Streptomyces liliifuscus: one gene and its partner. Each later gene encodes a partner of the first gene's protein in a complex. Links are inferred from orthologs where the notes say so. Each region holds a gene or a part of one and is shown on either strand. Other genes may lie near its edges.

Region 1 (14,342 bases):
AGGTGGGTGTCGGTGCCGCCGGTGGTGACCGCGAGCCCCTCGGCGGCCAGGCCTTCCGCGAGCACCCGCGCATTCGCCACCACCTGATGGGCGTACGCGGTGAACGCCGGTGTTGCCGCCTCGCCGAAGGCGACGGCCTTGGCGGCGATGGTGTGCATCTGCGCGCCGCCCTGTGTGAAGGGGAACACCGCCCGGTCCACCCGCTCGGCCAGTTCGCTCCCGCACAGCAGCATGCCGCCGCGCGGGCCCCGCAGCACCTTGTGCGTGGTGGCGCACACCACATCGGCGTACGGGACCGGGCTGGGCGCCGCTCCCCCGGCGACGAGCCCGATGGGATGGGCGGCGTCCGCGATGAGATAGGCGCCGACCTCGTCCGCGACCTCGCGGAAGGCGGCGTAGTCGATGTGCCGTGGATACGAGATCGACCCGCACACGATGGCCTTCGGCCGGTGCGTACGGGCCAGGGTGCGCACCTGCTCGTAGTCGATGAGCCCGCTCTCGGGGTCGACGCCGTACCCGACGAAGTCGAACCACCGGCCCGAGAAGTTCGCGGGCGACCCGTGCGTGAGGTGGCCGCCGTGCGGCAGACCCATCGCGAGGACGGTGTCCCCCGGGCGCAGCAGGGCGGCGTACGCGGCCAGCACGGCCGAACTCCCGGAGTGGGACTGCACGTTGGCGTGATCGGCGCCGAACAGGGCCTTGGCGCGCTCCACGGCCATGCGCTCGGCCACGTCGACGATCTCGCAGCCGCCGTGGTGCCGGGCGCCGGGATATCCCTCGGCGTACTTGTTCGCCAGCGGCGAGCCCAGCGCCGCCAGCACGGCCGGCGAGGTGAAGTTCTCGGCGGCGATGAGCTGCAGCGTCGTCGACTGCCGCTCCAGCTCCCCGAGCAGGATCTCGGCCAGCTCCGGATCCTGCCGGCCGAGCACGTCGACCGACAGCGGACCTTCAAGCGTGTGTGCGACCGGCATGGCTGACTCCGGACCTCGACAGGGGAACGCTAAGTCCAATGTAGAACCGTGACCCCACCTGCGCCCGGTGTTACGCCCGAGCGGGCACGCCCGTGAGGGCGGTCACCACCGGATCCAGCGCCTGATTGATCTCGTCGCCCACCGAGCGGAAGAACGGCAGGGGGGCGCCGTACGGGTCGTACACCTCGTCCGCCTCCGCTGTGGGGGCCAGGAGCCACCCGCGTAGAGCCGCCGCGGCGCGGACCAGGGCTCGGGCGCGTTCGACCATGCCGTCGTCCAGGGGAGGGAGGGTGGCGGGGTCTATGGCGCGGACCAGGCGGGTGAACTCCTTCAGCGTGAAGGTGCGCAGGCCCGCCGAGTGGCCCATGGAGATGACCTGGGCGCGGTGGTCGCGGGTGGCCGTGAGGACGAGGTCCGCCCGGATGACGTGCTCGTCCAGCAGCTCACGGCCGACGAAGCCGGAGGCGTCCGCGCCGAAGTCCGCGAGGACCGCCTCCGCGTTGGCCTCCATGGGCGCACCCTCATGACCCCACGTACCGGCGCTCTCCACGATCAGACCGCCCCACAGGGGGTCGCCGAGCCGGTCCGCCAGGGCATGACGGGTCAGCCGCTCGGTGATCGGCGAGCGGCACACATTGCCGGTGCTGACGTGGAGGATGCGAAAAGAGGAGTCCCCCGAGGCCCCGTCGCCGTAAGCCCCCGTGTACCCCGTCCCCGTACCTATGCCACGCCCCGCGTCAGGGGCTGTCAATTCGCCACCTCGAGGTCGGGGACGACCTTTCGCAGCTCCTCCGCGGACAGGGCTCCCGCCCGCAGGAGCACCGGCACCTTGCCCGTGACGTCGACGATCGACGACGGGACGTTGCCGGGGGTCGGCCCGCCGTCCAGGTACACGGAGACGGAGTCGCCGAGCATCTCCTGCGCGGCGTCACAGTCCTCGGGGGACGGGTGGCCGGTCAGGTTCGCGGAGGAGACCGCCATCGGACCGACCTCGGTCAGCAGCTCGATGGCGACCGGGTGCAGCGGCATACGCACGGCGACGGTCCCGCGGGTGTCCCCCAGGTCCCACTGGAGGGACGGCTGGTGCTTGGCGACGAGCGTGAGCGCGCCCGGCCAGAACGCGTCGACGAGCTCCCACGCCATCTCGGAGAAGTCGGTGACCAGGCCGTGCAGCGTGTTCGGGGAGCCGATGAGGACGGGCGTGGGCATGTTCCGGCCGCGGCCCTTGGCCTCCAGCAGGTCGGTCACGGCCTCCGAGCTGAACGCGTCGGCGCCGACCCCGTACACGGTGTCGGTCGGCAGCACCACGAGCTCGCCGCGGCGGACGGCGGACGCGGCCTCGCGCAGACCCGTCGAGCGGTCGGTCGCGTCGTTGGTGTCGTATCGCCGTGCCATATCAGCAAGCCTCCTCGAACACGCGGGCCCCGTTGGCCGCGCATCTAACGTTTTCCACGACGTCCACACAAGAAGTCGCCGCTGTCATGGCGTCGCCCTGCGGGCGGTCGCGAACCGCGGCCGGTTGTTGAGGTCGGGATGGTCCGCGGCATCGGCCCAGCCCCGCTCCTCGGTGAAGATCCACGGCACCTGTCCGCCCTGGGTGTCGGCGTGCTCGATGACGACGACACCGCCGGGCCGCAGCAGCCGGTGCGCGGTGCGCTCCAGACCGCGGATGAGGTCGAGGCCGTCCTCCCCGGAGAACAGGGCGAGTTCGGGATCGTAGTCCCGGGCCTCCGGAGCGACGTACTCCCATTCGGTCAGCGGGATGTACGGCGGGTTGGAGATGACGAGGTCGACCTGGCCGTCGAGGTCGAGGAACGCGTCCAGGGCGTTGCCCTGCCGCAGGTCGACCCTGGATCCCTCGACGTTCTTACGGGTCCACCGCAGGGCGTCCTCGGACAGTTCGACGGCGTGGACGCGCGAGCGCGGGACCTCCTGCGCGAGGGCGAGCGCGATCGCGCCCGAGCCGGTGCACAGGTCGACGATCAGCGGCTCGACGACGTCCATCGCGCGTACGGCGTCTATGGCCCAGCCGACCACGGACTCCGTCTCGGGCCGGGGCACGAACACGCCCGGCCCGACCTGGAGTTCCAGATAGCGGAAGTAGGCCCGCCCGGTGATGTGCTGGAGCGGCTCGCGGGCCTCACGGCGCGCGATCACCTCCCAGTACCGGGCGTCGAAGTCCGCGTCCTTGACGGTGTGCAGCTCGCCCCGCTTCACGCCGTGCACGAACGCGGCGAGTTCCTCGGCGTCGTTGCGCGGCGAGGGCACGCCGGCGTCGGCCAGCCGCTGGGTGGCCTGGGCCACTTCCGCGAGCAGCAGGTTCACGCTGGTCCTCCGGGAGCTGTGCTGTTGTCCGTCGAGCGGATGTGTACTGCGCTGTGTACTTGTACGTGCCCTACGCCGCGGCGAGCTTGGCGGCCGAGTCGGCGTCGACGCACGCCTGGATCACCGCGTCGAGGTCGCCGTCGAGCACCTGGTCCAAGTTGTACGCCTTGAAGCCGACCCGGTGGTCCGAGATGCGGTTCTCCGGGAAGTTGTACGTACGGATCTTCTCGGAGCGGTCGACGGTACGGACCTGGCTGCGGCGGGCGTCCGCGGCCTTGCTCTCCGCCTCCTCCTGCGCCGCGGCGAGCAGCCTGGAGCGCAGGATACGCATCGCCTGCTCCTTGTTCTGCAGCTGGCTCTTCTCGTTCTGGCAGGAGGCGACGACTCCGGTGGGAATGTGCGTGATGCGCACGGCGGAGTCGGTCGTGTTGACGGACTGGCCGCCGGGACCGGAGGAGCGGTAGACGTCGATCCGCAGGTCGTTCGCGAGGATCTCGACGTCGACCTCCTCGGCCTCGGGCGTGACGAGGACACCGGCGGCGGAGGTGTGGATACGGCCCTGCGACTCGGTGGAGGGCACCCGCTGCACGCGGTGCACCCCGCCCTCGTACTTCATCCGGGCCCAGACGCCCTGACCGGGCTCGGTGGCGCCCTGGCCGCCCTTGGTCTTCACGGCGACCTGGACGTCCTTGTAGCCGCCCAGCTCGGACTCGGTGGAGTCGATGATCTCGGTCTTCCAGCCGACACGCTCGGCGTACCGGAGATACATGCGCAGCAGGTCACCGGCGAACAGGGCCGACTCGTCGCCGCCCGCGCCCGCCTTGATCTCCAGGATGACGTCCTTGTCGTCGCTGGGGTCGCGCGGAACGAGGAGCAGCCGCAGCTTCTCCGTCAGTTCCTCGCGCTGCTTCTCCAGCTCCTTGACCTCGGCCGCGAAGTCCGGGTCGTCGGCGACGAACTCCTTCGCCGTCTCGATGTCGTCCCCGGTCTGCTTCCAGGAGCGGTACGTCGCGACGATCGGGGTGAGCTCGGCGTAGCGCTTGTTGAGCTTGCGCGCGTTGGCCTGGTCGGCGTGGACCGACGGGTCAGCGAGCTTCTTCTCCAGATCGGCGTGCTCACCGATCAGTTCCTCGACCGCCTCGAACATCTCCGGCTCCAATGGGCTGTCCCCCGCTCCATTTCGGGCGCGAGGACGTAGGTACGACGAATAGGGGCTGCACCGCAAAGCGCCGGTCCCAGCGCCCCCTGGACGGAGGCACCGAAGACCGGCGCTGTGGGCTCGCTACTTGTTGTCAGCGGCAGCCTTGGCCTTGCCGAAGCGGGCCTCGAAGCGGGCCACGCGGCCACCGGTGTCGAGGATCTTCTGCTTGCCCGTGTAGAACGGGTGGCACTCGGAGCAGACCTCGGCGCGGACGGTGCCGCTGGAGATCGTGCTGCGGGTGGTGAACGACGCGCCACAGGTGCAGCTGACCTGCGTCTCGACGTACTCGGGGTGGATGTCGCGCTTCAAGGTGTCTCCTAGTTTCGGGAGGGCGCCGGGTCGCTGCCGCGGGATGCGGAGCGTGAACCGGGGCCGACGTACCAGTCTGCCAGGACTGGGGCCATCCCCCAAAACCGGGGGTTCGCGTTGTGTATTCCCGGCGGGCCCGGTGGGGGTTGTTCGCGCAGTTCCCCGCGCCCCTGCCTTTCGTCTTTCAGGGGCGCGGGGAACTGCGCGACAAGCCCCCACCGGGCCCGCAGCCAAACAACCGCCCCCAGCGGAACGCCTAGCTCACAACACCCTTCGCCGCCCCCGTCGCCGCCCCCTTGGTCGCCGACTTCGGGATCGGGCGGTCGTTCTTGAGCGCGTCCCAGACCTGCTGGGACTTGGCCTTGAGGACGAGCACACGGTTCCCGTCGGCAGGGTCGTACTGCACCGGCATCGTCACCATGTTCATGTTGGCCGGGCTGATGCCCTTGAGCCCGTTGGCGAACGAGGCCAGATCCTTGACCGTGTCGAGGTCGGTATCGGTGGTGACGGTCTTCGTCGCGGTGTCCGCGAGGTCGAACAGCTTCTTCGGGCTGGTCAGTACGCCGATGTTCTTGACCTGTTCGACCAGGGCCTTGATGAACGCCTGCTGGAGCTGGATCCGGCCCAGGTCGGAGCCGTCGCCGACGCCGTGCCGGGTGCGGACCAGACCGAGTGCCTGCTTGCCGGTGAGCTGGTGCGTGCCGGCCTTCAGATCGAGGTGGCTCTCCTCGTCCCGGATGCTCTTGGTCGTGGTGACCTTGACGCCGCCCAGTTCGTCGATGAGCTTCTGGAAACCGCTGAAGTCGACCTCGATGTAGTGGTCCATGCGGATGCCGGTCATCGACTCGACGGTCTTCACGGCACAGGCGGCGCCGCCCGTCGAGTACGCGGAGTTGAACATCACCTGGGACCCGGCATCGTGCTCGACGCCCTTGCTGTCGGTGCACTCGGGCCGGTCCACGAGGGTGTCGCGGGGTATGGAGACCACGCTGGCCTTCTTGTGGCCCTCGTAGACGTGCACGATCATCGCGGTGTCCGAGCGGGCACTGCCGTCGTCGACACCGCCGCCGAGCTTCTTGTTGCCGCCGGAGCGGGTGTCGGAGCCGAGTACGAGGATGTCCTGCGAGCCGTTGTCGACGTCCAGGGGCCGGTCGGTGCCGAGTGCCTGGTTGATGTCGACGCTCTTGATGTTGTCGTTGAGCTTGAAGTACATGAACCCGAGGCCCGTACCGCCCAGCACGACGACACCCGCGGCGGCCCAGGCCGTGATGACAAGCCCCTTGCGGCGCGTGCTCCGCGGCTTGCGGCGGCGGCCCTTGGCGCGGTTGCGCGGGGCGCTGGAACCGGAATCCTCCGGTGTACCGGGGCCTTCCGGTGTACCGGGTTCCGGCATGCTCTCGGCAGACATGTGCTCCTCTAGTCCTCGTACGTTCGGTTACCCCCTGCAGTCAGGGTCAGGCGTGGTCATCTGCCGCGACGTCTCTGTCAGGACCCGTCCGGTCAGACGTTGAAACCGAAAAAAGGGTTGCACGACGTGCTGTGACCGCGCTGTGGATCAACGAACACGCTGAGTGAGGTGCGGGGCGGACCGTCCAGCGCTCACCTGGGCTTTCGACGGCGGACGGCGTGCTTCCGCGAGGACGTGGCGCTCTTCACATCTGTGGCGAAGGTCTCTCCACCGCCCATTTCACCGGGGCTCCGACAACGCGAAGGGCCACCCCCGTTGCGTACAGAGGTGGCCCTTCGCGTAACCGGCCGGGCCGGCTGTGGATCCGTCAGTCGTTGCCGTTGCCGGGCATCGGCGTCGTCTTCTGGATCTGCAGCAGGAACTCGGCGTTCGACTTCGTCTGCTTCATCTTGTCCAGGAGCAGCTCGATCGCCTGCTGCTGGTCGAGCGCGTGCAGCACGCGACGCAGCTTCCAGGTGATGGCGAGCTCGTCGCTGCCGAGCAGGATCTCTTCCTTACGGGTACCGGACGCGTCGACGTCCACCGCGGGGAAGATGCGCTTGTCGGCGAGCTTGCGGTCGAGCTTGAGCTCGGCGTTGCCGGTGCCCTTGAACTCCTCGAAGATGACCTCGTCCATGCGCGAGCCGGTGTCGACCAGCGCGGTGGCCAGGATCGTCAGCGAGCCGCCGTCCTCGATGTTGCGCGCGGCACCGAAGAAGCGCTTCGGCGGGTACAGCGCGGTCGAGTCGACACCACCGGACAGGATGCGGCCGGAGGCCGGGGCGGCGAGGTTGTACGCACGGCCCAGACGCGTGATCGAGTCGAGCAGTACGACGACGTCGTGACCCAGCTCCACCAGACGCTTGGCACGCTCGATGGCGAGCTCGGCGACCGTGGTGTGGTCCTCGGCCGGACGGTCGAAGGTCGAGGAGATGACCTCGCCCTTCACCGACCGCTGCATGTCGGTGACCTCTTCCGGACGCTCGTCGACCAGGACGACCATCAGGTGGCACTCGGGGTTGTTGTGCGTGATCGCGTTGGCGATCGCCTGCATGATCATGGTCTTGCCGGTCTTCGGCGGGGCCACGATCAGACCGCGCTGGCCCTTACCGATCGGCGCGACGAGGTCGATGATGCGGGTGGTCAGCACGCCCGGGTCGGTCTCCAGACGGAGCCGGTCCTGCGGGTAAAGGGGCGTCAGCTTGTTGAACTCCGGGCGGCCACGGCCGGATTCGGCGGCCATGCCGTTCGCGGAGTCGAGGCGGACCAGCGCGTTGAACTTCTCGCGGCGCTCGCCGTCCTTGGGCTGACGGACCGCGCCGGTGACGTGGTCACCCTTGCGCAGACCGTTCTTGCGGACCTGGGCGAGGGAGACGTACACGTCGTTCGGGCCGGGCAGGTAGCCCGACGTACGAATGAACGCGTAGTTGTCGAGGATGTCCAGGATGCCCGCGACGGGGATCAGGACGTCGTCGTCGGCGAGCTGCGGCTCGTTGGCGCCGAACTCGTCGCGGCCACGACGGCCACGGCGGTCCCGGTAACGACCGCGGCGGCCGCGGCGGCCACCCTCGAAGTCGTCGTCGTCCTGGGGTCCGTTGTCACGCTGGCGGTCCTGGCGGTCCTGACGACCGCCGCCCTGCTGCTGACCGCCCTGACGGTCCTGGCGGTCCTGACGCTGCTGGTTGCCGCCACCCTGGCCGCCGCCGCCCTGCTGCTGCTCGTCGCCCTTGCCACGGCGGTCGCGGTCGCGGCCACCACGGTCACGGTCGCCGCGGTCACGGCGGTCGCGGCGGCCCTGACGGCCCTCGCCGCCGTCACCGGCGTCGCCCTTGGCCTCGCCCTGGGACTGGGCGGGCGTCTCGGCCTTCGGCTCGCTCTTCGCCTCGGCGGTGACCGTCTCGGGGCTGCCGGCCTCGGAGGTCGCGCGGCGCCGGCGGCGCTCGGCCGGGGCGTCGTCACTCGCGGGCTGGCCGGGGATCTCGATCTGCTGCTGTGCCACGGCCTTCTCGGCCTTGACCTCCGCCTTCTTGTCGGCGGGAGCGGCGTCGTCGCCCGTACGAGCCTTGGAGGTGGCCCGGCGCTTCGGCTTGGTCTCGGTGGCGGTCTCGGCCTTGGCCGGAGCACCCCCGCCCGCCTGCGCCTCCTTGATGACCTCGATCAGCTGGCTCTTGCGCATCCGCGCGGTGCCCCTGATGCCGAGGCCGGATGCGACCTGCTGCAGCTCGGCCAGCACCATGCCCTCGAGGCCGGTACCGCGGCGCCGACGGGAGCCGGCACCGGTGGCAGGCGCGGAGGCGTCCGTGGCGGGCGCAGCAGCGGTCTCCTCGACACGTGCGCCCATCAGATCGGTGGTGTCGCTCACGAAGGGTCCTTCCCTGGAGCGGACGTCGGCCTGTCTGGCTCGGCGACCGGTTGTGCTGTCCGACAGTGGTCCTTGCTGTGTGGACCGTGCCGGGGCGGTGGTCCGCCAAAAGGCGGAGGGAATTTCTGGGATGGCGATTCCCGGGGCCGGGGCACTGAGGTTCCGTGTCCATCGGCTCGGTCACGCCGGTTCCGGAGCGTGCTCAGCACCGCTCAGCGCGTAGCACCCAATGCATGGCACAAAGCGATTTGGGGGGCTCCCGGAAGAATGGTTGTCCCGGACGGGGACGTGAAGCACCTCGCCATGGTGGGGTCGGGTGCAGACTTGAGGTTAACACTACCGGATCCAACAAACATTCCCCCTCTCGAAATCCGGCGACCGTGTGTCACGGAGCAAGCGGCAGCACGCTCGCCCCCGTGGCGTCGAGGCCCAGCCGGTTGGCCGCCCAGCCCTCGCCCGCCAGTCGTGCGACTTTGTCGGCCGCGGTGTCGGCGGCGAGCGCGAGCACGGTGGGCCCGGCGCCGGAGATCACCGCGGGAATTCCGTCGGCCCGCAGCCGCTCCACCAGCGCCGCGCTCTCCGGCATGGCCGGGGCGCGGTACTCCTGGTGCAGTCGGTCCTCGGTGGCGGGCAGCAGCAGCTCGGGGCGCCTGGTCAGGGCCTCGACAAGCAGTGCGGCGCGGCCCGCGTTGGCTGCCGCGTCGACGTGCGGAACGGAGCGCGGAAGCAGTCCTCGCGCGGTCTCCGTCAGGACCGGCTTGGCCGGTACGAAAACCACCGGAACGATGGAATCGGCGGGTTCCATCCTGATGGCGCGCGCCGATCCGCCCTCCATCCAGGACAGCGTGAAGCCGCCCAGCAGACACGCCGCGACGTTGTCGGGGTGGCCCTCGATCTCCGTCGCGAGCTCCAGCAGCGCCTCGTCGTCGAGCTTGCTGTCCCCGCCTATGGTCACAGCGCGTGCGGCGACGATGCCCGCGCAGATGGCCGCCGACGAGGAGCCGAGGCCCCGGCCGTGCGGGATGCGGTTGGCGCAGACGATCTCGAGACCGCGCGGCTGTCCGCCGAGCAGATCGAAGGCGGTGCGCAGGGAGCGTACGAGCAGGTGGTTCTCGTCGCGTGGGAGCGTCTCGCTGCCCTCGCCTGCGATGTCGATGTTCAGTCCGGAGTCGGCCACCCGGACGACCACGTCGTCGTACAGCCCCAGTGACAGACCGAAGGCGTCGAAGCCCGGGCCGAGGTTGGCACTGGTGGCGGGGACGCGCACCCGGACGGCGGCGGCGCGGAACGCTGGACCGGCCATCGCTCGATGACTCTCCTTGAGCTTGAGCTGCGAGATTGTCGAAATCCTGCGAGACATACGGAAAATGCGGAAGACCCGGAGGCCGCAGGGACGGCGCGGCACCGCGGCATATGCGGCGGGCGGGTTCGGTACAGCCTATCGAAGGAAGGTTCTGTGGCGACATAGGGCGCACAGGAGGCGCACGATGCGTGTCGTAAGCCCCTCGTGCACCCCCCCTTTTTTTGGAGCTCGGTTCGCCTCCGGGGCGCAAAAGCCTGTGTCGAGACGGCGATCGTGCTCGACCCTCCTTCGTCGGGCGCTCCGCGCGTTCGCCGTCTCGACACAGGCGCGCCCCTTCGGCTCACTCGCTGTTGGTGGGCCGGTGTTGGTGTCGGGCTTTGCCAGGCCGAGGTCCCGTGTTACGCGAGGCCTAGGCGTTCTGCGGCCGTTGCCGCGTCTACCGGGACCGTGACCGGCTGCGGTGCGCCCGCGACGGCCCAGTCGGGGTCCTTGAGGCCGTTTCCGGTCACCGTGCAGACGATGCGCTGGCCCGGGTCGACCTTGCCCTGCTCGGCGGCCTTGAGCAGACCTGCGACCGAGGCCGCGGAGGCGGGCTCGACGAAGACACCCTCCTGAGCGGCCAACAGGCGGTAGGCGCGCAGGATCTCACGGTCCGTCACCTCGTCGATGAAGCCGCCCGACTCGTCCCGCGCGGCCAGTGCGAACTTCCACGAGGCCGGGTTGCCGATGCGGATCGCGGTGGCGATCGTCGAGGGGTCCTTGACGACCTCGCCGCGCACGATGGGCGCGGAACCGGACGCCTGGAAGCCCCACATGCGCGGGGTCTGCCTGGCGATGCCGTCGGCGGCGTACTCGGTGTACCCCTTCCAGTACGCGGTGATGTTGCCCGCGTTGCCCACCGGGAGGACGTGGATGTCGGGGGCGTCGCCCAGCATGTCCACGATCTCGAAGGCGGCGGTCTTCTGCCCCTCGATACGCACCGGGTTCACCGAATTGACCAGCGCCACCGGGTAGTTGTCGGAGAGGCTGCGCGCCAGCGTGAGGCAGTCGTCGAAGTTGCCGTCGACCTGGAGGATCTTCGCGCCGTGCACGAGCGCCTGGCCCATCTTGCCGAGGGCGATCTTGCCCTGCGGGACGAGAACGGCACAGACCATTCCGGCGCGTACGGCATACGCGGCGGCGGAGGCCGACGTGTTGCCCGTCGAGGCGCAGATGACGGCCTTCGCGCCCTCCTCCTTGGCCCGTGTGATGGCCATGGTCATGCCGCGGTCCTTGAAGGACCCGGTGGGGTTGGCACCCTCGACCTTGAGGTGGACCTCGCAGCCCGTGCGCTCGGAGAGCACCTGCGCCGGCACGAGCGGCGTGCCGCCCTCGCGCAGCGTCACGACCGGCGTGGTGTCGGATACCGGCAGCCGGTCCCGGTACTCCTCGATGATTCCGCGCCACTGGTGGGTCATTGCTCGTTACTCTCCTTCAACCCGCATGATGCTGGCGACACCCCGCACGGTGTCGAGGTTGCGCAACGCCTCGACGGTCCCGTTGAGGGACGCGTCGGACGCGCGGTGCGTGACGACGACGAGAGAGGCCTCGCCGCCCCCGTCCTGTCGGCCTTGCTGCCGAACGGTATCGATCGAGACACCGTGCTCGGCGAAAACGGTCGCAACCTGGGCGAGAACACCCGGTTTGTCCGCCACATCGAGGCTGATGTGATAGCGGGTCACGACCTCGCCCATGGAGCTCACGGGCAGCTGGGTGTACGCCGAGTCGCCGGGACCGGTAGCACCGCTGAGCTTGTTGCGGCAGACCGCGACCAGGTCGCCGAGAACGGCGGAGGCGGTCGGCGCACCGCCGGCGCCCGGCCCGTAGAACATGAGCTGCCCGGCGGCGTCCGACTCGACGAACACGGCGTTGTACGCGCCGCGCACGGAGGCGAGGGGGTGGCTCAGCGGAATCATGGCGGGGTGCACGCGCGCGGTGACCGATCCCCCGTCGGCGGCCCGCTCGCAGATGGCGAGCAGCTTGATGGTGCAGCCCATCCGCTTCGCCGAGGCGAAGTCGGCGGCGGTGACCTCGGTCATGCCCTCGCGGTAGACGTCGTCGAGACGCACGCGTGTATGGAAGGCGATGCCGGCGAGGATGGCGGCCTTGGCGGCGGCGTCGAACCCCTCGACGTCGGCGGTCGGGTCGGCTTCGGCGTACCCGAGCGCGGTGGCCTCGTCGAGAGCCTCCTGGTAGCCGGCCCCCGTCGAGTCCATCTTGTCGAGGATGAAGTTGGTGGTGCCGTTGACGATGCCCAGCACCCGGTTGACCTTGTCGCCGGCGAGGGACTCGCGCAGCGGGCGGATCAGCGGGATGGCACCGGCGACGGCGGCCTCGTAATAGAGGTCCCTGCCCTGCTCCTCGGCGAGTGCGTGCAGCGCGGCACCGTCCTGGGCGAGGAGCGCCTTGTTCGCGGAGACGACGGACGCGCCGTGCTCGAAGGCGGTGGTGATGAGCGTACGGGCGGGCTCGATACCGCCGATGACCTCGACGACGACGTCGATGTCCCCGCCCTTGACGAGCGCGGTGGCGTCGGTGGTGACGAGGGCGGGGTCGATGCCTTCACGCACCTTGGAGGGCCGGCGTACCGCCACACCCGCCAGTTCGACGGGGGCGCCGATGCGCGCGGCGAGATCGTCGGCGTGCGTCGTCATGATGCGCGCCACCTCTGAGCCGACAACCCCACAGCCCAGCAGCGCCACCTTCAGCGGACGCGTACGCATCATCCGACCTCGTTTCCTCATACCGTCACGGTGGGACCAGTCTCACTCACCGGACGGGGGTTTCTATCCCTCGTCCGGATCGTGAGATGTCTATTTCATTTGCACGAGGGCGGCAGACAGGAGATCTTCCGCCCCGCTCAGCATTGTGCCGTCGTTCCTGTCAGCCGACGTCGAGACGCAGGAGGTCCTCCTCCGTCTCGCGGCGGACGATCACGCGCGCCTCGCCGTCGCGGACCGCGACGACCGGCGGGCGCAGGGCGTGGTTGTAGTTGCTCGCCATCGAGCGGCAGTACGCACCGGTGGCCGGCACCGCGATGAGGTCGCCGGGCGCCAGGTCGGAGGGCAGGAAGGCGTCCTTCACGACGATGTCGCCGCTCTCGCAGTGCTTGCCGACGACGCGTACGAGCATGGGTTCGGCGTCGCTCGTACGGGAGACGAGCGCGACGCTGTACTCGGCGTCGTACAGCGCGGTGCGGATGTTGTCGGACATGCCGCCGTCGACGGAGACGTACGTACGCAGTCCTTCGAGGGGCTTGATGGTGCCGACCTCGTAGAGGGTGAAGGCGGTGGGTCCGACGATGGCGCGCCCGGGCTCGACGGAGATCCGGGGCGTGCGCAGCTTGGCGGCCTCGCACTCGCGCGTGACGATCTCGCCGAGCGCCTTGGCGATCTCGTGCGGCTCGCGCGGGTCGTCGTCGCTGGTGTAGGCGATACCGAGGCCACCGCCGAGGTCGATCTCGGGCAGCTCGACACCGTGCTCGTCACGGACGGCGGCGAGGAGGGCCACGACACGGCGCGCGGCGACCTCGAAGCCCGCCATGTCGAAGATCTGCGACCCGATGTGGGAGTGGATGCCGATCAGTTCGAGCCCGTCGAGGGTCAGCGCCCGCCGTACGGCCTCGGCGGCCTGTCCGTCCGCGAGCGCGATGCCGAACTTCTGGTCCTCGTGCGCGGTCGCGATGAACTCGTGCGTGTGGGCCTCGACGCCGACGGTGACACGGATCTGCACGCGCTGCCGCTTGCCGAGCGACTGGGCGATGTGCGCGACGCGCACGATCTCCTGGAACGAGTCGAGGACGATCCGCCCGACACCGCTCTCGATGGCCTGGGTGATCTCGTCCGTCGACTTGTTGTTGCCGTGGAAGGCGATGCGGTCGGCGGGCATCCCGGCGGACAGGGCGGTGGTGAGCTCACCGCCGGAGCACACGTCGAGGTTGAGCCCCTCCTCGTGCAGCCAGCGCACGATGGCGCGGGAGAGGAACGCCTTGCCTGCGTAGAACACGTCGGCGTCGTTCCCGAAGGCGGTACGCCAGGCACGCGCCCGCGCCCGGAAGTCGGTCTCGTCGACGAAGTAGGCGGGCGTACCGAACTCCTCGGCGAGCGCGGCGACGCCGATCCCCCCGACGCTGACCTCACCGGCGTCCGTACGCGTGACGGTCTGCGCCCAGACCTTCGGGTCGAGGGCGTTCAGGTCGGCGGGCGGGGCGGAGTAGTGGCCCTCGGGCCAGACATCGGCGTGACGGGGCCCGGCGGGGTGTGCGGAACGGCTCATGACTGTATGGGCTTTCTCGGAGTTTCTGGAGACATCTAGAGATGTTCTGGGGCGTCGATGCCGAGCAGGGACAGGCCGCCGGCCAGCACCGTCCCGGCGGCTTCGGCGAG
Region 2 (15,557 bases), 6.2 Mb from region 1 along the record:
GTGACCTCGCGCCCAAGGAGCGCAAGCACGTCCTGCTGCGCTGGGCCGAGCTGATCCGCGCGAACGCCGAGGAACTGGCCCTCCTGGACACGCTGGAGATGGGCAAACCCATCACCGAGTCGGTACGCGTCGACGTGGACAAGGCCGCCGAGACCATCGCCTGGTACGCCGAAGCCATCGACAAGACGTATGACGAGGTGGCACCCACACCGGGCGACGCCCTCGCGTTCATCACCCGGGAACCCCTGGGTGTCATCGGCGTGGTCGTACCGTGGAACTACGCGCTGCTGATCGCCAGTTGGAAGCTGGGCCCGGCGCTGGCCACCGGCAACAGCGTCGTCCTCAAGCCCGCCGAGCAGACCTCGCTGGCCGCCCTGCGCCTGGCCGCGCTCGCCACCGAGGCCGGACTGCCCGACGGCGTCCTCAACGTCGTCCCCGGCCGGGGCGAGGTCGCCGGGCAGGCGCTCGGCCGCCACCCCGAGGTCGACAAGATCGCTTTCACGGGCTCGGCGCAGGTCGCGCGACTGTTCCAGGTGTACGCGGGCGAGTCCAACGGCAAGCAGATCGCCGTGGAGGCGGGCGGCAAGTCGCCCCAGCTCGTGCTGGCCGACGCGGATGTCGAAGCCGCCGCGTCCGCCGTGGCCTGGGGCATCTTCTACAACGCCGGGCAGACCTGCAACGCAGGATCCCGCGTCGTGGTGCACACCTCGGTCAAGGACCGACTCCTGGACGCCGTACGCCGGATCACCGCCGAGACCTTCCGTGTGGGCGATCCCCTCGACCCGGCCACCGTCATGGGACCCATCGTCGACGAGACCCAGCTCGCCAGCATCCTCGGCCATGTCGAGCGCGGCAGGCGAGACGGCGCGAGCGTGCTGTTCGGCGGCGGGCGCACGCTGACCGGGACGGGCGGCAGCTTCGTCGAACCGACCGTGCTCGACGGAGTGGACAACACCTCCGCCGTCGGACAGGAGGAGATCTTCGGCCCAGTCCTCGCCGTCGTGTCCTACGACGGGGATGTCGACGAGGGCGTACGCCTCGCCAACGAGAGCGACTTCGGGCTCGTCGCCTCGGTGTGGACCCGGGACGTGACGGTCGCCCACCGCACCGCGCGACGGCTGCGGGCCGGCACGGTGTGGATCAACACCTTCGACGCCAGCGACGTCATCACACCCTTCGGCGGCTTCAAGGCCACCGGCGCGGGTCGCGACAAGTCCCTGCACGCGCTGGACGCGTACACGGCACTGAAGACGACCTGGATCAACCTGGCCTGACCGGCCCTCTGCTTCACCTTCTTTCACCTGCTCACCCCTACAAAGCCGTAGCGAGGACAACGATGAGGATCGGATTCATCGGCCTGGGCAACATGGGACGCCACATGGCCCGCCACCTGATCCACGCGGGCCACCTGGTCACCGTGCACGACACCCGGCCCGAGTCCGCCGCCGAGCACCTGGGGCTCGGCGCCCGCTGGGCCGACACCCCGGCGGCATGCGCGACCGATGCCGAACTGCTGATCACCATGCTGCCCAACCCGCGCATCGTCGAGGACGTGCTGCTGCGCGGTGGTGCCGCCGAGGCGCTCCCTGAGGGCGCCCTGTGGATCGACATGTCCACCTCCACCCCGGCTGCCGCCGAGCGCGTCGCGGCAGAGGTGCTCGACCAGCGAGGCGTGCGCCGCCTGGACGCGCCGGTCAGCGGCATGGCACGTGGCGCCGAGGCGGGGCAGCTCCAGATATTCGTCGGCGGGACGGCGGACGACTTCCGCATGTGCCTGCCCGTTCTCGAGGCCATGGGCGATCCCGACAAGGTGCTGCACGTCGGCCCGCTCGGCGCCGGCTACACCGTCAAACTCCTGATCAACCTGCTCTGGTTCAGCCACCTCGTCGCCACCTCCGAGGTGCTCGCCATAGGCGTCAGGGCCGGAGTCGACCTGGGGGTGTTGCGCAACTCGCTGCTCGCCAGCCCGGCCGCCTCCAACTTCCTGGAGAACGACATCCTGTGCGTGCTCGCCGACGGCGACTACGACGACTCCTTCGCCATGATGCTCGCCTGCAAGGACCTGGGCCTGGCCATCGATCTCGGCCGCGACCTGGGTGTGTCCACCGAGCTGTCCGCGCTCGTCGAGCAGATCTACCGCCGGGCCAAGGCTCAGCACGGAGACCTCGCCGGTGAGATGAGCCCGGTCCGCCTCTACGAGTCCCTGGCGGGCCGGGAGTTCCGGCTGCCGAATCCCGCCACCGCCCACGACGCCGCGCTGAGCGCCGTCTGATCCCCTTGCCCCACGTCCGCCGGGCCGGCCAGGAACGGCCGCCCGGCGGATGACCTCCTTCTCTCCCGCAGACACCCGCCGCGTTTCCAGGAGCCGCACGCCATGGGCGAGCACACCCCAAGCCAGCTGACCATCGACCCCACCTGCCGCATCGAGTTCGGTCCCGGCCGGATCGGGCACCTGCCCGAGTTGGTCTCCTCCCTCGGTGTGGACCGCGCGTTCCTGGTGACCGACCACGGCCTGCGCTCCGCGGGGATCGTCGACCAGGTCCTCAAGGTCCTCGACACCGCGGGCGTGGAACACGGTGTGTACGACGGGGTCGGCGCCAACCCCTCCACGGGCAACGTCGACGAGGGCGCCGCACGGGCTCGGGCCTTCGGCCCCGCGGTCGTCATAGCCCTCGGAGGCGGCTCGGTCCTCGACGCCGCCAAGGGCATCTCGCTACTGGTCGGCAACGCCGACGCCTCGGCCGCCGACGCCGACACCCTCTGGGAAGCGCTCGACGGCCTCCCGCTCATCGCGATCCCCACCACCTCGGGCACGGGCGCGGAAACGAACGGCTTCGGTGTCATCGAGGACACCGCCGCCTGCCGCAAGGTCTACATCGGCCACTCCTCGGTCAAACCCCGCATCGCCCTCCTGGACCCGGAGCTGACAGTCGGCCTGCCCGCACACATCACCGCCGCGACCGGCATCGACGCCTTGGTCCACGGCATCGAGTCACTCGCCTCGCGCGGCGCCAATCCGGTCTCCGTGGGTTTCGCCACCCAGGCCGTCGCCATGATCGGCCGCTGGCTGCCCGCCGCCCACCGTGACGGCTCCGACCTCGAGGCCCGCTCGCAACTGATGCTCGGCGCCCACCTGGCCGGCCAGGCCCTCACCATCTCCGGCTTGGGGCTCGTCCACGGCATCGGCCACGCCCTCACTGCCCATACCGGCACACCTCACGGCCTCGCCCTGGCCGCCGTGCTGGAGGAAGTCATGGAGTTCAGCGCGGAGGCCGCGCAGGACGCCTACGAGCAGACTGCCCGCGCTCTCCGGCTGGCCCCGCCCGTCGACGGCGACTGGGCGCGCACCACCATCGAGGCCGTACGAGAAATAACCGGAGCGATCGACGTCAAGCGCCCCCTGCACGAACTCAGCGTCCACCCCGACATGCTGGGGCAGATCGCCGAGGGCGCGCTCGCGGACCCTGTCACCCGCAACGCGCCGCTGCTACCGACGAAGGACCAGGTTCTCGCGATCCTGCGGGCAACGTTCTAGGGACACCTTGGGCGACAGGGGCGACAGGGGCGAATGAGGATGTCGCCCACTCGCGATCGATCGACGACCGGTCATCCGCGGATCCACTCCGCGCCGCAAGATCGATGAGTCCGAATTCGGGTCTGTCACCCCTCCGGCGTGACATAAATGCCGAACTGTTCCAGCAGTTCCTCCTCCTCCAGCAGTGTCGAACGCGCCTCCAGTCCCCGCTCCTGAGCAACGCCTGTGGCCAACGCCTGTACCAAAGACGTGAAGGCGGTGAGCGAACGCAACACAGAGGGGCCGGCCGCATCCACGTAGAACGTGTGGTGGGCCGCGGCGGCCAGCGGCGAAGAGGGGTTGTCGGTCAGGGCGAGGCAGCGGGCTCCTCGGCTGCGGGCCCATTCCAGCGCCTTGACCGTCTCGGCACTGTAGCGGTGGATGGAAATGGCCACGAAGCAGTCATCCGCGCGAACCTGGCGCAGTTCGTCAGTGAGGCTTCCGGCCGCGGCGGCAACCACGCGAACCTCCTCACGGAGCATGCCCAGAAGATAACCCAGCAGGTAGGCCGGAGCGTGGCACTTCCGCACGCCCATCACGTGCACGCGAGATGAGCTCGTGAGGGCGGACACGGCCTCCTGCCAGGCAGCAGTAGGAATACGGGCAAACGTGCGCGCGATATTGGCCTGATCGAAGGCGACGGCCCGTTCGAGCGGATCGCCTCCTTCGGCAGTGAGCTGCTCCAGACTCTTGTAGCGATGAAGGAGTTGAGCTTGTTCACGGAGTTGCTCTCGGCACAGACGCGTCAGGCCCGGATATCCATCCAGGCCCAGACTGGACGCGAACCTGACCACGGTCGCTTCATTGACGCTCACTGCCGTCGCGAGTTCGGAGACCGTCATGAACGCCACGCCCTCAGGGTCGGCCATGACACGGTCGGCCAGCCGCCGCTGCGACGGCGTCAGGGTAGTGGCTCGTCGCTGCAACTCGGCGAGCAGTTCGTCAAATGTCTGCGGAACGGGCTTGGATGTCGACGCCATGAGGGGAATTCTCCCCCGCGCTCACGAAGAGGCGCCGGAAGGCTCTCCCGCAGGCAGCGATCAGCCGGCCCCGACCGGACACGCCGAACTTGGCGAACCGTGATTTCAGGTGGCTCTGCACGGTGTGCGCGGAGACCGGCAGTTCAACGGGTGGCACGGCCTCGCCCGGACCATGAGGTGCACCGCAGGGTGAAACCACGGCGCAGGCGCAGGTGACCTTCCCTGCCACAAGGTTGATACTGCCCAGAGCAGCACTCCAGCCGCCGCATGCCTGCCAGGCTCATCAGGAGGTACCCATGAAGATGCTCATCAACGTCGCGGAAACCGTTGTCGCGGACGCGCTGCGGGGCATGGCGGCCGCCCATCCCGAGCTGACCGTGGATGTCGAGAACCGGGTGATCGTACGGCGGGACGCTCCGGTGCCCGGAAAGGTGGGACTCGTTTCGGGTGGTGGTTCGGGGCACGAGCCGCTGCACGGCGGGTTCGTGGGCCCCGGGATGCTGTCGGCGGCCTGTCCCGGCGAGGTGTTCACGAGCCCGGTGCCGGACCAGATGGTGCGGGCGGCGGCGGCCGTGGACAGCGGCGCCGGTGTGCTGTTCATCGTGAAGAACTACACCGGTGACGTGCTCAACTTCGACATGGCGGCGGAGCTGGCCGAGGACGAGGGCATCCAGATCGCCAAGGTCCTCGTCAACGACGACGTGGCCGTGACCGACAGCCTCTACACGGCCGGTCGCCGCGGCACCGGCGCGACGCTGTTCGTGGAGAAGATCGCGGGCGCGGCGGCCGAGGAGGGCCAGCCACTGGAGCGGGTGGAGGCACTCGCCCGCCAGGTCAACGAGAACTCGCGCAGTTTCGGCGTCGCGCTCAGCGCCTGCACGACTCCGGCCAAGGGCAGCCCCACCTTCGATCTGCCGCCCGGGGAGCTGGAGTTGGGCGTCGGGATCCACGGCGAGCCCGGCCGGGAGCGGCGGGCCATGATGACCTCGCGGGAGATCGCCGACTTCTCGGTGAACGCGATCCTGGAGGACATGAGCCCCCGCAATCCCGTCCTGGTCCTGGTGAACGGCATGGGCGCCACGCCGCTTCTGGAGCTGTACGGCTTCAACGCGGAGGTGCAGCGGCTGCTGACCGAGCGCGGGGTCCCGGTGGCGCGCACGCTCGTCGGCAACTACGTCACGTCGCTCGACATGGCCGGAGCCTCGGTGACCCTGTGCCAGGTCGACGAGGACCTGCTGCGGCTCTGGGACGCGCCGGTGCGCACGGCGGGCCTGCGCTGGGGCATGTGACGCTCCCCCGGCCCGTGCCGGTGCGACCGGTCAACACCTTTACCACGCAAGGAGATCCAGTGCTCGACGCCGACTTCTTCCGCCGTTGGATGACGGCGACCGCCGCGTCCGTGGACCGAGAGGCGGAGCGGCTGACCGCCCTCGACTCGCCGATCGGCGACGCCGACCACGGCAGCAACCTGCAGCGCGGCTTCAGGGCCGTGGCGGCCACGTTGGAGAAGGAGGCGCCACAGACGCCCGGCGCCGTCCTGATGCTCGCCGGACGGCAGCTGATCTCGACGGTGGGCGGCGCGTCCGGGCCGCTGTACGGGACGCTGCTGCGTCGCACGGGCAAGGCGCTCGGCGACGCGGCCGAGGTCGACGCGCAGGGGCTCGCCGATGCGCTGCGCACCGGCGTGGACGCGGTGATGCAGCTCGGCGGGGCCGCGCCCGGCGACAAGACCATGATCGACGCGCTGGTGCCGGCGGTAGACGCGCTCGGTGAGTCCTTCGCGGCGGCACGGACGGCAGCCGAGGAGGGCGCCCTGGCGACCACGCCGTTGCAGGCCCGCAAGGGCCGGGCGAGTTATCTGGGCGAGCGCAGCATCGGACACCAGGACCCCGGTGCCACCTCCTCGGCCCTCCTGATCGCGGCGCTCGCGGAGGCGGCCGGTGAGTGACGTGGCGAGCCCGACGGGAGGCGACGAGAAGCTGGTGGGCATCGTGCTCGTGTCGCACAGCGCGGCGGTGGCCGCCTCGGTCGCCGAACTGGCGAAGGGGCTCGCCGGCGGCGGTACGACCGCTCCGGTGGCACCCGCGGGCGGCATCGAGGGCGGCGGCTTCGGCACCAGCGCCGAGCTGATCTCCGCCGCGGCCGCGGCCGTGGACCGGGGCGCCGGTGTCGCCGTGCTGACCGACCTCGGCAGCGCGGTCCTCACCGTGAAGGCGCTGTTGGCCGAGGGCGACGAACTCCCGGCGGGCACCCGTCTGGTGGACGCCCCCTTCGTCGAGGGCGCGGTGGCGGCGGTCGTCACGGCGTCCACGGGAGCCGACCTGGCGGCGGTGGAGGCGGCCGCCGCGGACGCGTACAGCTATCGGAAGGTGTGAGACGGGCGCGCTCGCTCAGCGGGCCGCGTTCCGGCGGACGAACTCCCGGGCCAGTCGCTCGCCCTCGGCGACGGCCGCCCGGGGGTTCTCGATGGGAGACGCGGTGGAGCCCTCGAAGAAGATGTACGTGACCCCGGAGGCGGCCCCGCCGCCATGCGGGTCGGGGCGGATGCCGAGGCCCCGGGCCGTGGCGTACGACGCCTCTCCGATGAGGTCCTCGGGGCCGAGGTCGCCGACGACCGCGTACTGCACGCGGTCGCCGTGGATCACGGCGGCGACCGTGCCGCTGCGGACACCGTGCTCGTCGTGGTCCCAGATGTGGCTGGGGGCGGGCACCACGACGTACGGAAGGGTCTCGGCGTCCAGGTAGTTCCCGTCGGACTGCTGGAAGGCGGTGGCTTCGGCGAAGAACGGATCGGTGCTCTTGTTGCAGTGCGCGCCGGGCCGGCCGTCGCAGTCGATGTCCAGGTCCGCCTTCCAGAAGACCACGCCGCGCTTTCCGCAGACGGGGATGTCCGCCGGCGCCCCGTCGTCGGTCCGGTAGAGGCCGCGGGAGACGGGGACGCAGTCGCGTACCGCGGCCAGCAGGTCGGCGGCCCGGACACCCCCCGCGGAGGCGGCGTTCCCCGGAGGGCCCGCGTTCCCCGCGCGCTCGTGCACGGCCTCGGGCAAGGGGGCGACGTCGGAGATCGTGGTGGGGGCGAGCAGGGCAGCGCCGGCCGCGGCCAGCGTCAGCGACTGGGCACGCACGATAAGAGACCCTCTCCTGGGCGGGCACTGACGAACACTCAGCCCAATCTGGTGGGGGTTCGATCAGGTGGCCACCGTTGGGGGGCCGTACGGAGCACGCCCGGTGACGTCTCGTCGGGGGCCGGGCGGCCGGAGCCGTTGTCGGCTCCGGCCGCCCGGCCGCCCTCGCCGGCGCGGGATCAGCGACGACAGCGTTCCGCACCGTGGGCATGAACTTCCCTACGACAAGGGCGAGTTCAGCCGCGAAGACCCTCAGCATACGTAACGTCCGATCGATATCGCGAACACGGCCCTCTTGATGTGGTCACGCCTACCACGTCATATTGGTCCGGACCATTCCCGTCGAGGGAGGGCAGGGCTGTGCGACGCGTACTCCTGCGAGCCGCGGTGGTGTGCGGCGCGTTGCTGTTGTTGGTGTCCTGCGGCTGGGGCGGCGAGGGCCCGGGCGGGGGCGACCGGCCGCCCGCGGCCCCGGCGGGCGTCACCGCGGCGGCGGGCAGTTCCACCAGCGTGCACGTCATGTGGAACCGGGCCTCAGGCAAGCCCGAGGTCGCCCACTACGAGGTGTATCGCGGCACCACGATGGTGAAGGAAGTGCCGGGTTCGGACCACATGGTCGACATCACCAGGCTCAAGCCGTCCACCGAGTACGCCTTCTCCGTACGGGCGCGGGACGCCGACGGGCGGCTCGGACCGCCCAGCGAGCGGGCGCGGGCCACCACTCCGGCCGCGTCCGTCGCCGACGGACGGGCCCCGAGCGCCCCGGAGCGCCCCCGCGGCAAGGCGGCCGGGAGCCGGGCCGCCCAGTTGTCCTGGGACAGGTCCACGGACAACCGGGGCGTGGCGTCGTATGACATCTATCAGGGCGACTCGAAGATCCACAGTGTGGGCGGCGCACAGTCGGCGACCGTGGTCACCGGGCTGCGGCCGGGCACGCGGTACTCCTTCACGGTCCGGGCGCGGGACGCGGCGGACAACGTCTCGCCCGCGAGCGCGGCGGTACGGATCACGACTCCCGCCGGTTCCGGGGACGGGAAGGGCACCGGCCTGGCGCCGACCGGCTTCCGGGCCTCGACGCATCGCACCGACGGGGCGTACTACCTCGACCTCTCCTGGATTCCGCCGGACGCCGAGACGATCGACGGGGTGATCACGGAGTACCAGATCCAGCTCGACCGGGAGCCCGCGACCTCGCTCGTCTGGGGCGGGACCGCCCCGCGCGACAAGGCGACGTACAGCTTCTACGTGGGTCGGGAGGCCGGGGTCACCCAGCGGGTGCGGATCAGGGCGAAGCTGCCCGACGGGACCTGGAGCGGCTTCTCGGCGGAACGGACGGTGACGACGGGAGCGGCGAAGCCGTAGAGCGCGGCGATGGGGCGGTGCGGCGGGAGCGGTGCGGCTGTGGGGGCGCTGCTGCGGCGGGTGCCCGAAAGCGGTTCGGCCATAGACGGAGCCTAGGATTCTCCGTATGGCCCATAGGGAATCCAATGGCACCGTCGCGTCCGCCGCCCCGCTCGATCTCTCGCTGCTGCGGACCTTCCTCGCCGTGCACCGGGCGGGTTCGTTCACGGCGGCGGCGCGGCTGCTGGGGCTGTCGCAGCCGACGGTGACCACGCAGATCCGGTCGCTGGAGGACCAGCTGGGGCGTGAGCTGTTCGAGCGGCGGCCGCGCGGTGTGGTGTCGACCTCGGTAGCGGACGAGCTGGCCGCGCAGGTCGCGGCGCCGCTGGACGCGCTCGCGACGGTCACGGACCGCGGCGGGTTCGGTGCGGACGTGGTGCCGGAGCCGGTCCATGTGGCGGGTCCCGCGGAGCTGCTGTGCACTCGGGTGCTGCCCGCTCTGGCCCCGCTGACCGGGCAGGGGGTGCGGCTGCGGGTCACCACCGGACTGACCGACGGTCTGCTGGAGGGGCTGCGCGGCGGACGCTTCGACCTGGCGATCGCCACGTCACGGCCGCGCGGCCGCACACTGAGCGCGGTGCCGCTGGCGGACGAGGAGTTCGTCCTCGTGGCCGCGCCCGCGTGGGCGGGGCGGATCGGTCCGGACCGGGTCGCCGCCGAGGGGCCCGCCGTGCTGCACGGGGCGCCGCTGATCTCGTACGCCGAGGATCTGCCCATCGCGCGGCGCTACTGGCGGCACGTCTTCGGTGTGCGGCTGACCGGTCAGGCGGCGATCACGGTGCCGGATCTGCGTGGCGTCCTCGCGGCGGTGGTGGCGGGCGCCGGGATCTCGGTGCTCCCCCGCTATCTGTGCCTCGACGGGCTGGCCTCCGGCGCACTGGTCTCCCTGCTGGACCCGGAGGACCCGCCGATCAACACCGCGTATCTGGTACGGCGTCCGGGGGTGTCGGACAACCCGCATGTCGCGCTCGTCGCGGAACGGCTCCTGGCGGCCGGCCGGACCTGGTGACGGCCCGCGGAAGGTGACGGGCCATCCCGGTGGTACGCCATCGGCGGTCGTCCGGACGAAGGAATTCGTCACCTGCCCGGTCCCGGCCCGCGTGCGGAACCGGTGATCCTCGCATTGGCTCGGTCCGAAGGCGCACGGGCGTTCCCAATCCTCGGCGGCGCATGGGATGTACCGCCAACCGTGCTGTCGGAGGGCAGTCCTATGCGTATTACCCAGATGCTCGTCCGCTCCGGCCTGACCGTGGCGGCCGCCGCCGCGCTGCCGCTGACCCTCACCGCCACGGAGGCCGTCGCGGTGAACACGGTCATCAACGTGACCACCAGCGGCACGACGGTGCAGGTGACCACCACCGACTGTGCCACCAGGTCCAACGGCTCCATGGGGAATGCCTCACTGCTCTCCAGCGGTCAGGCCAACTTCGCACAGGGGCGCCAGGTGACCTTGTCCGGGACCAGCACCAGCCAGGCCGCGGCCTGGTCCAACGTCACCACCGGCACCTATACCGTCATCGTGGTCTGCGCCGACGGCACGACGGCGGGCACCCAGTCCGTCACCGTCTCCCCTGTCTCCAGTCCCACGATCTCCGCGACGGCGACGGCGACGGCCACCCCGACGGCTTCGGCGTCTCCTTCGCGCGGGGTCATGGGCGGTATGGGCGGCGGTACGAAGGACTACGGCACCGCCACCTACGCGGCGGGCGGCGTCCTGGTGGCGGCCGGAGTCGGGGCCACGGTCTGGGTCCTGCGCCGACGCGCCAAGCCGCACCGGTTGTGAGCACAGCGGCGGCCCGGAACCCCCAGCCCGCCTCGACGGCCGAAGCCCCGGTCACGACGGGGAGACCGGGCCGCCGCCGATCAGCTGAAGTACCGGCCACCTGAGTGCCGGCCACCTGAAGCCGGACCACCCGAAATCCTGACCGTCAGGACGCCGGATCCTCCGCGGGCAGCCGTCCGAACTCCTCCAGCGCGTGCGTCAGCCAGCCCGTCCAGAAGGTCTCCAGGTCGATCCCGGCCCGCAGGACGAGGTGCTGAAGGCGGTCCTGCGGCGCGTCCTTGCCGGGCGGGAAGTCGCGTTCCTGGATCTCCTCGTACTCCGCCAACTGCCGCTGGTGCAGGTCGAGATGGCGCCGCAGATCCGCTTCGATGCCGTCCGTGCCGACCACCGCCGCGGCCCGCAGCCGCAGCAGCAGTGTGTCGCGCAGCGGCTTCGGGTCCTGGGACGCGGCGGTCCACCTGGCCAGTTCGGCGCGGCCCGCGGGCAGGACCTCGTACCGCTTCTTCTGCCCCCTGGCCGGCTGCTGTGTGGGGAGGGCCCTGATCTGGCCCTCGGCCTCCAGTTTTCCCAGCTCGCGATAGATCTGCTGATGCGTCGCCGACCAGAAGTAGCCGATCGACCTGTCGAAGCGACGAGTCAGTTCAAGCCCCGACGACGGCTTCTCGAGCAGGGCGGTGAGGATCGCGTGCGGGAGTGACATGGAGTCATCCTAGGGACGGGCGCCATGTCCCCCGGTCCCTGTCTGCCTACAGCGCCGCCGCCAGCTCCGTGCCCTGCTTGATGGCCCGCTTGGCGTCCAGTTCGGCCGCCACGTCGGCGCCGCCGATGAGGTGCACGTTGCGGCCGTCGGCGCGCAGTGCCTCGTACAGGTCACGGCGCGGTTCCTGTCCCGTGCAGAGCACGATCGTGTCGACAGGGAGGACGGAAGCCTGACCATCGACGGTCACGTGCAGGCCGGCGTCGTCGATGCGGTCGTACTGGACGCCCGGGACCATGGTGACGCCGCGGTGCTTGAGCTCGGTGCGGTGGATCCAGCCGGTGGTCTTGCCGAGCCCTCCGCCGACCTTGGACGCCTTGCGCTGCAGGAGGTGGACGGTGCGCGGCGGGGCGGGCCGCTCGGGGGTGCCGAGGCCGCCGGGCGCACGGTAGTCCATGTCCACGCCCCAGTGCCGGAAGTACGTCGCCGGGTCCTCGCTCGCCTTGTCGCCACCGTCGGTCAGGTACTCGGCGACGTCGAAGCCGATGCCACCGGCGCCGAGGATCGCGACACGGTCGCCGACGGGCGCGCCGTCGCGCAGCACATCGAGGTAGCCGACGACGCTGGGGTGGTCGACGCCCGGGATCTCGGGGGTGCGCGGGCTGACTCCCGTGGCGACGACGACCTCGTCGTACGCGGAGACGTCCTCGGCGGTGACCGGGGTGTTCAACCGCACGTCCACGCCGTGCAGTTCGAGCTGCGTACGGAAGTAGCGGATCGTCTCGTCGAACTCCTGCTTGCCGGGGACCCGGCGGGCCACGTTGAGCTGGCCGCCGATCTCGTGCGCGGCGTCGTAGAGGGTGACGTCGTGACCTCGCTCGGCGGCGCTGACCGCACAGGCGAGTCCGGCCGGGCCCGCGCCTACCACGGCAACCTGCTTGCGCAGCCGGGTCGGTGAGAGGACGAGCTCGGTCTCGTGGCAGGCCCGCGGGTTCACCAGGCACGATGTGATCTTGCCGCTGAAGGTGTGGTCGAGGCAGGCCTGGTTGCAGCCGATGCAGGTGTTGATGGCCTCGGGGCGCCCGGCTTCCGCCTTGGCGACGAAGTCCGGGTCGGCGAGCATCGGGCGGGCCAGGGACACCATGTCGGCGTGGCCCTCGGCGAGCAACTGCTCGGCGAGTTCGGGGGTGTTGATGCGGTTGGTCGTCACCAGCGGGATCGACACGGCACCCATGACCTTCTTGGTCACCCAGGCGTACGCGCCCCGCGGCACCGAGGTCGCGATGGTCGGGATCCGCGCCTCGTGCCAGCCGATACCGGTGTTGATGATGGTCGCCCCGGCCGCCTCGACGGCCTTGGCGAGCGTGATCACCTCGTCGAACGACGATCCGCCCGGGACCAGGTCCAGCATCGACAGCCGGTAGATGATGATGAAGTCCTCGCCGACCGCCTCCCGCACCCGGCGGACGATCTCGACGGGGAACCGCATGCGGTTCTCGTACGAACCGCCCCAGTGGTCTTCGCGTTTGTTGGTCTGGGCGGCGATGAACTCATTGATGAGGTAGCCCTCGGAGCCCATGATCTCGACGCCGTCGTAGCCGGCCCGCCGCGCGAGGCGGGCCGCCCTCGCGTAGTCGTCGATGGTCCGCTCGACCTCGTCGTCGGTGAGCGCGTGCGGCGCGTACGGGCTGATCGGCGCCTGGAGCGCGCTCGGGGCGACCAGGTCCTGGTGGTAGGCGTACCGCCCGAAGTGGAGGATCTGCATAGCGATCTTCCCGCCCTCGCGGTGCACCGCGGCGGTGATCCCGGTGTGCTGCTCGGCCTCCGCCTCGGTGGTGAGCTTGGCCCCGCCCTCGTACGGGCGGCCCGCGTCGTTGGGGGCGATACCGCCGGTGACGATGAGGCCGACACCGCCGCGGGCCCGGGCGGCGTAGAACTCCGCCATGCGCTCGAACCCCCGCTCGGCCTCTTCCAGGCCGACGTGCATGGACCCCATGAGCACGCGGTTCGCCAACGTGGTGAAGCCCAGGTCGAGCGGTTTCAGCAGATGCGGGTAACGGCTCATGGGCCCCTCCGTACGCGGTGTCGTCATGTCTTTGTAGACGACGGAGGGACCATTGTGCAACTAGTTGCACAATCGCGGGCCCCAAAGGGGCGCGGGGAACTGCGCGACCAGCCACAAGGGACCCGCAGGTTCGGTCACGCCCCCTGCGGAGCTACTTCACGCCGATCACGACGTTCGCGTAGAGCTCCTCCGAGACCTCCAGCCGCGGTATCAGCCCGGCGCCGGCAAGGATCTCGACAGCCAGGCCCGCCTGACCGTCACTCGTCTCGACGAGGAGGCTGCCCCCGGGCGCCAGCCACTCCGGCGCCTCCGCGGCAACGCGACGCAGGACATCGAGCCCGTCCCCACCCCCGTCGAGGGCCACAAGAGGCTCATGATCACGGGCCTCGGGCGGCAGCAGCCCGACCTCACCGCTCGGCACGTACGGCACATTGGCGGCCAGAATGCCGATCCGACCACGGATGTCACGAGGCAACGCCTCGAAGAGATCCCCCTCATGGACATGCGCACCCGCCCCCACGTTCCGTCGAGCGCATCGCACGGCGGCGGGATCGACATCGGCGGCGTGCAACTCGACGCCGGGAAGCGCGGCGGCGAGCGCCGCACCCACCGCACCCGAGCCACAGCACAGGTCCACGACGACGGGGGCCTCGGGGGCGAGCGCGACGGCCTGCTCGACCAGGAACTCGGTGCGACGACGGGGCACGAAGACACCGGGTTCCACGGCTATGCGCAGGCCCCTGAACTCGGCCCAGCCCAGGACGTGTTCGAGGGGCAGGCCCGCGACACGGCGGTCCACCATCGCGGTGAGTTCGGCGGGCGTACGAGCGGTGGAGAAGATCAGCCGCGCCTCGTCCTCGGCGAAGACACAGCCGGCGGAGCGGAGCGCGGTGACGACATGTGCGTAAGAAGGTGGCATGGAAGCCGAGAGCCTTTCGGGAAGCCGAAGGGCGCCCTCCAGGTCACCTGATGCCGGTGAGGCCCCGAGGCGAGAGCACCCGAGCTGACACAGCGGTAATGGGGCTCACCTCCTCGGTCCGTTCGCGGCTGGGGCGGTCCGCAGCCGGACGGCAACATTACACGGCGCCGACTCCGGCCGGGACGCGGTCCCCGACCCTCTCCGCCTCACATCCGGGCACCGCCGGTTGCGGCACCCGAGACTCCTCTAGTTGCATTAGGCAACCACTTAGTTGTACGGTGCAACCAGAAGAGAAAGGAAGAAACCGTGAACGCAGCCGACGTGTCCATCGAGACGATCCACCACGAGCTGACGGCCTTCGCCCGCCGCGCCCGGGCCTCGGCGGGACGTCTGCACCCCGAGCTGTCCCTGGTGTCGTACACGCTGCTCGGCCACCTGGAGGACGTCGGCGGCTGCCGCGCCACCGACCTGGCCGCGCACTACGCCCTGGACAAGTCCACGGTCAGCCGTCAGGTCTCGGCCCTCGAACGCGCCGGGCTGGTCGAGCGCCGCGCCGATCCCCAGGACCAGCGCGTCCAGGTGCTCCACCTCACCCCCGCCGGCACGGAGATCCTCGCCCAGGTCACCGCGAGCCGCCGGGTGGCGTTCCGAGAGCGGCTCGCGGGCTGGCCCGAGGAGGACCTGGAGCGGTTCGCCGGGTATCTGCTGCGGTACAACGCGGCGGCGGGCGGAGTGACGTTCAAGGCCGCGCCCGCGACCGACTGAGGCACGTCGGGCACGCGCGCGAGCTGAACGCGGGCCGCGCGCCCCGCCCCACACCTCCAGGCCCGTCGCGCCACCAACCGTCAGGTCCGTCCCGCCCGCAGCCGCACGCCCTCCCCGCCGCTAAGCGACCCCCAACGTCTGCCGGTCACCGAGCAGTTCAGGAACCCGCGCCCCCACGAACCGCGTCCTGCGCCGCAGCCGGAAGCCCAGCGCCTCGTAGAGCCGAATGGCGGTGGTGTTGCCGGCGG

What was found.
Region 2: the proteins of prfA (region 1) and JEQ17_RS43525 are in contact, whole or in part, in a crystal structure (PDB 2B3T), measured with the Escherichia coli proteins. The link is inferred for Streptomyces liliifuscus from one-to-one orthologs.

What each region holds. Positions count from the first base shown.
Region 1 is NZ_CP066831.1:3,749,181-3,763,522, forward strand. Bases 2,406-5,367 are described here. They hold prfA (peptide chain release factor 1), read right to left. Parts: upstream 4,444-5,367; coding sequence 3,367-4,443; downstream 2,406-3,366. Other genes in these bases: prmC (peptide chain release factor N(5)-glutamine methyltransferase), read right to left, coding at 2,451-3,296; rpmE (50S ribosomal protein L31), read right to left, coding at 4,579-4,806; JEQ17_RS15760 (LCP family protein), read right to left, coding at 5,063-5,367. Also shown: JEQ17_RS15730 (serine hydroxymethyltransferase), read right to left, coding at 1-971; JEQ17_RS15735 (arsenate reductase/protein-tyrosine-phosphatase family protein), read right to left, coding at 1,042-1,722; JEQ17_RS15740 (L-threonylcarbamoyladenylate synthase), read right to left, coding at 1,719-2,366; more of JEQ17_RS15760, read right to left, coding at 5,368-6,214; transcription termination factor Rho, read right to left, coding at 6,582-8,615; thrB (homoserine kinase), read right to left, coding at 9,001-9,918; thrC (threonine synthase), read right to left, coding at 10,317-11,375; JEQ17_RS15780 (homoserine dehydrogenase), read right to left, coding at 11,382-12,680; lysA (diaminopimelate decarboxylase), read right to left, coding at 12,841-14,232; ArgS-related anticodon-binding protein NrtL, read right to left, coding at 14,268-14,342. UniProt on the Escherichia coli protein: Peptide chain release factor 1 directs the termination of translation in response to the peptide chain termination codons UAG and UAA.
Region 2 is NZ_CP066831.1:9,973,996-9,989,552, reverse strand. The notes cover bases 12,661-15,557. They hold JEQ17_RS43525 (putative protein N(5)-glutamine methyltransferase), read right to left. Parts: upstream 14,545-15,557; coding sequence 13,777-14,544; downstream 12,661-13,776. Other genes in these bases: JEQ17_RS43515 (GNAT family N-acetyltransferase), read right to left, coding at 15,430-15,557; JEQ17_RS43520 (MarR family winged helix-turn-helix transcriptional regulator), read left to right, coding at 14,851-15,309; JEQ17_RS43530 (NADPH-dependent 2,4-dienoyl-CoA reductase), read right to left, coding at 12,661-13,625. Also shown: JEQ17_RS43590 (aldehyde dehydrogenase), read left to right, coding at 1-1,274; JEQ17_RS43585 (NAD(P)-dependent oxidoreductase), read left to right, coding at 1,337-2,272; JEQ17_RS43580 (iron-containing alcohol dehydrogenase family protein), read left to right, coding at 2,375-3,535; JEQ17_RS43575 (MurR/RpiR family transcriptional regulator), read right to left, coding at 3,661-4,554; dihydroxyacetone kinase subunit DhaK, read left to right, coding at 4,851-5,843; dihydroxyacetone kinase subunit DhaL, read left to right, coding at 5,903-6,502; JEQ17_RS43560 (PTS-dependent dihydroxyacetone kinase phosphotransferase subunit DhaM), read left to right, coding at 6,504-6,929; JEQ17_RS43555 (glycoside hydrolase family 75 protein), read right to left, coding at 6,945-7,679; JEQ17_RS43550 (fibronectin type III domain-containing protein), read left to right, coding at 8,040-9,041; JEQ17_RS43545 (LysR family transcriptional regulator), read left to right, coding at 9,148-10,089; JEQ17_RS43540 (hypothetical protein), read left to right, coding at 10,291-10,863; JEQ17_RS43535 (PadR family transcriptional regulator), read right to left, coding at 11,009-11,563; more of JEQ17_RS43530, read right to left, coding at 11,610-12,660. UniProt on the Escherichia coli protein: Methylates the class 1 translation termination release factors RF1/PrfA and RF2/PrfB on the glutamine residue of the universally conserved GGQ motif, i.e. on 'Gln-235' in RF1 and on 'Gln-252' in RF2.